One region of the Burkholderia sp. AU30198 genome, then DNA from elsewhere that is predicted to be linked to it. Evidence: riboswitches for the same ligand, from Rfam matches in the RefSeq annotation. Region 1 holds a riboswitch; the other holds the start of a gene.
The links. Region 1 has a riboswitch for thiamine pyrophosphate ahead of thiC (phosphomethylpyrimidine synthase ThiC). Riboswitches for the same ligand answer to the same signal wherever they lie in the genome.

Region 1 (4,416 bases):
CAACCGATGGCCGTCGTAGTCGAACGCGAGCAGCGTCTGCGGATGCAGCGCGGTCGGCATGTCGATGCTCTCGTAGTAATCGTCCGCGCACTTGAAGCCGACGTACTTCGCCTTCGTATCGGCGCCCGCCCGCGCGAGAAACGCGCCGAACGGCGTGCCGCCCCAGCGGCCGATCGCGCTCCACCCTTCCACGCAGATATGCCGCGTGATCTGTTCCGCGTGCGGCAGCGCATACAGTTCGTCGAGTGTCCACACGCGCTTGCCCGTCACGCGGCCGGACAGCACGAGCCGATACGTCGACGCATCGACGTGCGGCACGTCGTCGATGCCGTAGTACGCATTGAACGGGAACGGTCGCGTGATATCGGCTTCGGTGTAGGTCGGCGCGAGCCGCTCGCCGCTGAACAGCCACGCCTGCACGCGGTCGTTCATGCGCGACACCCTCTCGAGGAACGTGTTGACCGACGCGTCGTCCTGCAGCGTGCAGCCGGTCAGCATCGTCAGGCCGCCGAGCGTCAGGATGCGCCGGTTGAACAGCCGCCGCGACGGCATCTCGAGCTCGCGGCGCACGTCGAGTTCGAGCGACTTCCGGTCGAGCGTCCAGCGCGAACCGTCGCGCTTGTCTTCGGATTGCGACATGATGATTTCCTTCACGCGAAGTTGACGGTCAGCGCCCGCGCAGCATCGCGAGCAGCGAACGCGGCACCAGCAGCGCCATCGCGACGTGCACGACGACGAACCCGACGAGCAGCGACATCGCCCAGAAATGCACGACGCGCGCGTTGTCGTAACCGCCGAACAGTTCGCGCAGCAGCGGGAATTGCACGGATTTCCAGATCGTCAGCCCGGACAGCACCAGCACGATCAGATCGACGATCGCGACCAGGTACGCGGCGCGCTGCACCGCGTTGTAGACGCTCAAATCGTCATGCGCGAGCCGGCCGCTCAACGCCGCGCGCACGTCGCGCCACACGGACGCCGGCGTGACGGGCAGCATCTTGCGGGCGAGGCGCCCGGTCGCGATCGACATCGTCAGGTAGAACAGCCCGTTGAAGACGAGCAGCCACATCGCCGCGAAATGCCATTGCAGCGCGCCGCCGAGCCAGCCGCCCAGCGTGATGCCATGCGGAAACACGAATGGCGGATAGATCGGCGACGCGTCGTAGATGCGCCAGCCGGACAGCACCATCAGGATCGCCGCGAGCGCGTTGAGCCAGTGGCTCACGCGCACCCACAGCGGATGGATCGGGCGCGCGGGCGGCGTGGCGGCCGCGCGGCCGGTGGCGGGAACGGTTTGCATGATGAAGTCTCCCGGAATGGGTCGACGAAACGCGATGCGGGCGGGCGGCCGCCGTGCGACGCACGCGCCGGCCGCGCCGCGTCCGCCTCCGTCAGTACGACGGCGTCATCTTGTCGCCCGACGACTTGCCCATCTCGTCGTGCGACATCCCGTCCTTCTTCATCGCGTCTTTCTTCATCGCATGCTTCTTCATGCCGTCCTTCTTCATCGCGTCATGGCCCATCGCATCCTTGGCCATCGCATCGTGGCCCATCGCGTCCTTCGACATCGACGAACCTGGCTGCGACATCGCGTCGTTCTGCGCATACGCGCCCGTGGCGATCGTGGCGAAAGCGGCGACGCAAGCGGCAATCAGTACTTTTTTCATGACATCTCTCCAAAACATGGGTTTAAGGAGCCGAATAGACGGACGACGTCGCGGGAAATGACAGCCGCTGCGAAAATTTTTTTTTGAGGTTGCGCGAAAGCGCGTCATGTTGCACCGCTTCGCCGTTGCCGGCCGAGCCGGGAGGCCATGCGGCGACGACGCGCGCTGCCATTTCGACGGGCCACCGTACCGCCCGCCATGCTGCGGCCGCACCGGGGCTGCCGATCCTCTCCCGGTTGAAACCGCCGCCAAGCCAGTGTATCGTGTGCGCTGCTAACGCGGGGGTCCTGCAATGCGTCCGGTCAAACAATCGGCATTGCGGGTGAGAAATACCCTTTGAACCTGATCTGGATAATGCCAGCGCAGGGAAGCGTACGGATTTCGCCGCCATCCTTCTGACGAAATCCGCCGCCTCACCAAGCCTCGTCTCCTGCTTAGCTCGAGCCCCACATACGTCAAGGGCTCCGGGCAAGCGCCGAAGCGCCTGTCCGGCGCTCACACAGGAGATTGCATGAACGCCAATCCGAAGTTTCTGTCCGCCGACGCTCATGTCGATGCTGCGGCCGTCGCCCCGCTGCCGAATTCCCGCAAGGTTTATGTCACCGGCTCACAGCCCGACATCCGCGTGCCGATGCGTGAAATCACGCAGGCCGACACGCCGACCGGCTTCGGCGGCGAAAAGAATCCGCCGATCTACGTGTACGACACGTCGGGCCCTTACACCGATCCGGACGCGAAGATCGACATCCGCGCGGGCCTGGCTGCACTGCGTCAGGGCTGGATCGAAGCACGCGGCGACACCGAAGTGCTCGGCGGCCTGTCGAGCCAGTACGGCCTCGAGCGCGCGGCCGACCCGGCCACCGCCGACCTGCGGTTCCCGGGCCTGCACCGCAACCCGCGCCGCGCCCAGGCCGGCAAGAACGTCACGCAGATGCACTATGCGCGCCAGGGCATCATCACGCCGGAAATGGAATACATCGCGATCCGCGAGAACCAGCGCCGTGCCGAGTACCTCGAGAGCCTGAAGGCGAGCGGCCCGAACGGCGCGAAGCTCGCCGCGATGATGGGCCGCCAGCACCCGGGCCAGGCGTTCGGCGCAGCGGCATTCGGCGCGAACGCGCCGGCCGAGATCACGCCGGAATTCGTGCGCTCGGAAGTGGCGTGCGGCCGCGCGATCATCCCCGCGAACATCAACCACCCGGAATCCGAGCCGATGATCATCGGCCGCAACTTCCTCGTGAAGATCAACGCGAACATCGGCAACTCGGCCGTCACGTCGTCGATCGGCGAGGAAGTCGACAAGATGACGTGGGCGATCCGCTGGGGCGGCGACACGGTGATGGACCTGTCGACCGGCAAGCACATCCATGAAACGCGCGAGTGGATCATCCGCAACAGCCCGGTGCCGATCGGCACGGTGCCGATCTACCAGGCGCTGGAAAAGGTCAACGGCAAGGCTGAAGACCTGACCTGGGAAATCTTCCGCGACACGCTGATCGAACAGGCCGAGCAAGGCGTCGACTACTTCACGATCCACGCGGGCGTGCGCCTGCAGTACGTGCCGCTCACCGCGAACCGGATGACCGGCATCGTGTCGCGCGGCGGCTCGATCATGGCGAAGTGGTGCCTCGCGCATCACAAGGAAAGCTTCCTGTACGAACACTTCGAAGAGATCTGCGAGATCATGAAGGCGTACGACGTGAGCTTCTCGCTCGGCGACGGCCTGCGTCCCGGCTCGATCTACGACGCGAACGACGAAGCGCAGCTCGGCGAGCTGAAGACGCTCGGCGAACTCACGCAGATCGCATGGAAGCACGACGTGCAGGTGATGATCGAAGGCCCCGGCCACGTGCCGATGCAGCTGATCAAGGAGAACATGGATCTCCAGCTCGACTGGTGCAAGGAAGCACCGTTCTACACGCTCGGGCCGCTGACCACCGACATCGCACCGGGCTACGACCACATCACGTCCGGCATCGGCGCCGCGATGATCGGCTGGTTCGGCACCGCGATGCTGTGCTACGTGACGCCGAAGGAGCACCTCGGGCTGCCGAACAAGGACGACGTGAAGGAAGGCATCATCACGTACAAGCTCGCCGCGCACGCGGCCGACCTCGCCAAGGGTCACCCGGGCGCGCAGGTGCGCGACAACGCGCTGTCGAAGGCGCGCTTCGAGTTCCGCTGGGAAGACCAGTTCAACATCGGCCTCGATCCGGACAAGGCGCGCGAATTCCACGACGAAACGCTGCCGAAGGATTCGGCAAAGGTCGCGCACTTCTGCTCGATGTGCGGCCCGCACTTCTGCTCGATGAAGATCACGCAGGACGTGCGCGAGTTCGCGGCGCAGCAGGGCGTGTCGGAAACCGAAGCACTGAAGAAGGGGATGGAAGTGAAGGCGGTCGAGTTCGTCAAGACCGGCGCCGAGATCTATCACCGTCAATAAGCGCAAGCGGCGGTCCGGCGATCCCCGCCGGCCCCCTCGCGATGCACGAAGCCCGCTTTCGAGCGGGCTTTTTTACGCATGTCGCGTGCCTGCCGGTACACGGGTAAACCACCGGAAACAATTCATTACGAAACCGCGCGAGCCTTAACAAGTCCTTACAGCAGCGCCACAGGGCGGCGCGTAGATTGGGTTCATGCGCGGCCGCCGGCCGGTCGCGTGTCCTCCGTTCACAACCGCAAGGACAACGATCATGAATTCGATACGGCGTATTGGGGTATGCGCGCTGCTCGTCGCGACCGTGGCCAG
Region 2 (4,416 bases), on a different contig from region 1:
GCGTCGAGCGCGTAGCGCGCGCCCGCCGTGTGCAACACCGCGCCCTGCTCGCCGAATTCGATCGCAATCGCGCCCGGTGCCGCCGCGGGCCGCGAAGCGGCCGACGCGCGCGCCTGCGCGGCGCGGTCGCCGGCCGATACGATCAGCACATCGCCGTCGGCCGGCGCGTCGGGCACCGCAACGCAGAGCCGCCATGGCGCGGCGCCGCCCGGCCAGTCGCCGAGCCGGGCGCGAATCCGTTCGGCCGCTTCGGCCAGTTCGTCCGCCGGCGGCCAGAATGCATCCGCGAAACGCGCACTCATGCGCCACCTCCGTCCTGGTGCCAGAACGGCATCCCGACGACCGGCGTGCTCGCATGCGCGGTCTCGCGCGCATCCATCGGCCCGGCGAGGTACGCGGCACGGCCGGCCTCGACACCCTGCGCAAACGCGCGCGCCATGATCTCGGGGTGCGTGGCCTGCGACACGGCGGTGTTCAGCAACACGCCGTCGAAGCCCCACTCCATCACCTGGCACGCATGCGACGGCACGCCGAGCCCCGCGTCGACGATCAGCGGCACGTCGGGCAGCCGCTCGCGCAGCACGCGCAGGCCGTACGGGTTCACGACGCCCTTGCCCGTGCCGATCGGTGCGCCCCACGGCATCAGCGCCTCGCAGCCGACGTCGAGCAGGCGCCGGCCGATCACCAGATCCTCGGTGCAGTACGGCAGCACCTTGAAACCGTCCTTGACCAGTTGCGCGGCTGCTTCGATCAGGCCGACCGGGTCGGGCTGCAACGTGTAGTCGTCGCCGATCAGTTCGAGCTTGATCCAGTCGGTGCCGAACACCTCGCGCGCCATGTGCGCGGTCGTCACGGCTTCGGCGACGGTCTGGCAGCCGGCCGTGTTCGGCAGCAGCGGCACCGCGTGGCGCTTGAGCAGGTCGAAGAAGCCGGCTTCGGCCGTACCGCCCGTCATCTGGCGGCGCAGCGCGACCGTCACCATCCCGGGACTCGACGCGGCGATCGAATCGGACAGCGACTGCAGCGACGGATAGCGCGACGTGCCGATCAGCACGCGGCTTGCGAATGTTTCGCCGTACAGCGTCAACGCGTCGGCGGAGGTGGGGGACGTCATGTCGTTTTCCTGGAAGAGCGGGGACGATCCGGCGGCGCTCAGCCGCCCGCGACGGGGTGCACGACGTCGAGCTTGTCGCCCGCCGCGAGTGCGCGCGCCGCGTGCTGCGTGCGCGCGACGAAGTTGCCGTTCAGCGCGACCGCGTACGGCGGACGCGCGCCGTACGCGGCGAGCGCGTCGGACACCGTTGCGCCGTCGGGCAACGTCAGGGTCTGTTGGTTGATCTGGATATCCATGAGGCTTCGTCGAATTCGGTCAGCGGTGCGCGTCAGGCCAGCTGGCGCGCGTCGTTGCGGTGATGAAGGAGCGTCGGCCAGCGCTGCGCGTCGCGCCACACGGCGAACGCGTCGGCATCGCCGAACGTGCCGCCGAGCGCGGCTTCGGCGACCGCGACCGCCGCGTGCGCGACTTCCGGCGCGATCATGAAGCCGTGCCGGTACAGGCCGTTGACGGCGAGCGTCGACGCGCCGTCCCAGATCACCGCCGGGCGATGATCGGGCAGCGTCGGCCGGCACTGCGCATTGAGTTCGAGGATGCGCGCCTCGCCGAATGCCGGATGCACGGAGAACGCCGCGCTCAGCAGTTCGAGCGCGGAGCGCACGCTGACGGGCGACATGTCCTCGCCCTCCACCTCGGTCGCGCCGATCACATAGAGATCGTCCTGCTTCGGCGCGATGTACAGCGGGTAGCGCGGATGCAGCAGCCGCACGGGCCGGGTGAGCCCGATGCCGGGCGCGCGCACGCGTGCGACTTCGCCGCGGATGCCGCGCAACGCGGGCAGCGCGGGTTTCGCGCCGAGCCCGCGGCAATCGATCGTGAAATGCGCGGCGGGCAGGTTCGCATCGTCGATCGTGACGTGCCAGTGCAGATCGACGCCGCGCTCGGCGAGGCCCGCCGCGAGCGCGCGCAGCGCCTGGCGATTGTCGAGCTGGCCTTCGTTCGGCAGCAGCAGGCCGCGTGCGAAGCGGCCCGCGAGCACCGGCTCGGCCGCATCGACCTGCGCACCGGCGAGCGTCACGAAACCGCGGTCGAACAGGTCGGCCGGCGCGTTCGCGCGCACGCGCCGCTCGAACAACGGCGCCTCCGCGCGATCCGCGTGATGCCAGACGACGAGCGTGCCGTGATGCTGGAAGAAGACGGGTTCGGGCAGTTCCGCGAGCCACTGCGGCCAGCGTGCGAGCGACGCGGCGCCGAGCTCGGTGATCAGCAGCTCCGCGCTCGCCGCTTCCGCGAGCGGCGCGAGCATCGCAGCCGCGATCCACGCGGCCGACTGCTCGCCGTCCGAGCCGCCGCGCTCGTAAAGCGCGACACGATGCCCGTCGCCGGCGAGCCGCCATGCGATCAGGCGGCCGACGAGGCCGCCGCCGAGCACCGCGAAATCGGGTCGGGAATCCCGGACGTTCATCGCGCACCCTCCGCGCAAGCGCGCACGACGAACGTCGATGCGAATGCGCACGCGCCGCCGTGTGCAAACACACGCGACATCGGGCCGGGAACCATGCAAAAGACTGAAGATTGTGCGGTCATCATTCCTTCCGTAACGCGCAAAGCGCGTACCCAAAAGGACGAAACCGGCAGCAAAGGCCGGCCGGGCGGGACAAGGGCGCTGACCATGTGGGATGGCAGCCAGCGCGACCCGGCGGGTTCAGAAACTTCCCTCGCCGGTATTACCCGGATCGGGTGCAAAGGGTTTTTCTCAGCCTCATCGCGCTGCCCGGAACATCTGCCGGCCGCGCCACAAAGCACCCCTGTTTCGTCGTCGGCCATTAGACCATAAAAGCGGAAAGCGCCGCAAACTGTCCCCCTTGCGGCAAATTCGCCGTCGTGCCGCGCCGCTCTGGCACAATGCCCGCAGGCCGGCCGCGCGAGCGGCCGGTTGCCGCGTCACCGCCGGCCTTAAGTGCCGTTTAAGACGCGCGGGCGACCATCCGGACGCCCGCCGTCAGTCGGCGCCGCGTCCCGGCATGCCGTATCGCGGCGCGCGCCCGGCTTCGCCCGGCCCGCGCGCCGGCTACTCATCAGGAAGCACATGACCCAATCGATCGATCCCGTCCGCTCCGCCTCCGACGCGCCGCAGGACGAGCGTCCGGTATCCGCATGGAGCCTCGTCAAGCCCTACTGGGTATCGTCCGAATGGAAAATCGCATGGGGCCTGCTGGTCGCGATCATCGCGATCAACCTCTGCGTGGTCTGGATCAACGTCCGGCTGAACAAGTGGAACGCGGAGTTCTACAACGCGCTGCAGTCGAAGGACGTCCACGACTTCCCGAACCTGCTGATGCAGTTCTCCGCGCTCGCATTCGCGTTCATCATCCTCGCCGTGTACGGCCGCTACCTGCGGCAGATGCTCGGCTTCCGCTGGCGCCAGTGGCTCACCGACCGCTTTCTCGGCCAGTGGCTCGGCGATCGCGCGTTCTACCGGATCGAGCGTGACCGTCTCGCCGACAACCCCGACCAGCGGATCACCGACGACCTCCAGTCGTTCGCGACGACCACCCTCGCGCTGTCGCTCGACCTGCTGTCGACGGTCGTCACGCTCGTGTCGTTCATCACGATTTTGTGGTCGCTCGCCGGCGCGCTGACGATTTCGCTCGGCGCGACGCCGATCGCGATCCCCGGCTACATGGTGTGGGCGGCCGCGCTGTACGCGGTGGTCGGCTCGCTGATCATCCAGAAGGTCGGCCATCCGCTCGTGTCGATCAACTACCAGCAGCAGCGCGTCGAGGCCGACTTCCGCTTCGGGCTGATCCGCGTGCGCGAGAACGCCGAGCAGATCGCGTTCTACGACGGCGAGAAGACCGAGACCGGTAACGCGCAAAACCTCTTCGCGCGCATCCGCGACAACTGGTGGCGCGTGATGAAGTACACGAAGCGGCTCACGTTCGTGCTGAGCTTCTACGGGCAGATCGCGATCATCTTCCCGCTCGTCGTCGCCGCGCCGCGCTATTTCGCGGGTGCGTTCTCGTTCGGCGTGCTGATGCAGATCTCGTCCGCGTTCGGCACCGTCAGCGATTCGTTCTCGTGGTTCATCAACAGCTACTCGACCCTCGTCGAATGGCGCGCCACCGTCAACCGTCTGCGCGAATTCAAGCGCGTGATGGGCACGTCGCACCTGAAGGAAAGCCTGTCGCCCGCGACCGAGCACGGCGGCATCAACCTGCACTACGTCGACGACGTGACGCTGTCGACGTCATCGCTCAAGCTCGCGCTGCCGAACGGCAACGCGCTCGCGAACATCGGCAGCGTCACGATCGAGCCCGGCTCGCGCTGGCTCGTGATCGGCAAGTCGGGTTCCGGCAAGA

Region 2: linked by a shared signal. The riboswitch ahead of LGN19_RS32335 (FAD-dependent oxidoreductase) and the one ahead of thiC (phosphomethylpyrimidine synthase ThiC) in region 1 are both predicted to bind thiamine pyrophosphate.

Annotation. Positions count from the first base shown of each region.
Region 1 is NZ_JAIZSA010000006.1:324,397-328,812, forward strand. Features, by position in the region: gene LGN19_RS16380 (molybdopterin-dependent oxidoreductase) at 1-639, opposite strand, end outside; gene LGN19_RS16385 (cytochrome b/b6 domain-containing protein) at 668-1,300, opposite strand; gene LGN19_RS16390 (pentapeptide MXKDX repeat protein) at 1,392-1,667, opposite strand; TPP riboswitch at 1,938-2,054, shown strand; gene thiC (phosphomethylpyrimidine synthase ThiC) at 2,179-4,110, shown strand; gene LGN19_RS16400 (glycine zipper 2TM domain-containing protein) at 4,361-4,416, shown strand, end outside.
Region 2 is NZ_JAIZSA010000019.1:134,833-139,248, forward strand. Features, by position in the region: gene thiE (thiamine phosphate synthase) at 1-302, opposite strand, end outside; gene LGN19_RS32325 (thiazole synthase) at 299-1,114, opposite strand; gene thiS (sulfur carrier protein ThiS) at 1,153-1,350, opposite strand; gene LGN19_RS32335 (FAD-dependent oxidoreductase) at 1,383-2,519, opposite strand; TPP riboswitch at 2,751-2,874, opposite strand; gene LGN19_RS32340 (ABC transporter ATP-binding protein/permease) at 3,144-4,416, shown strand, end outside.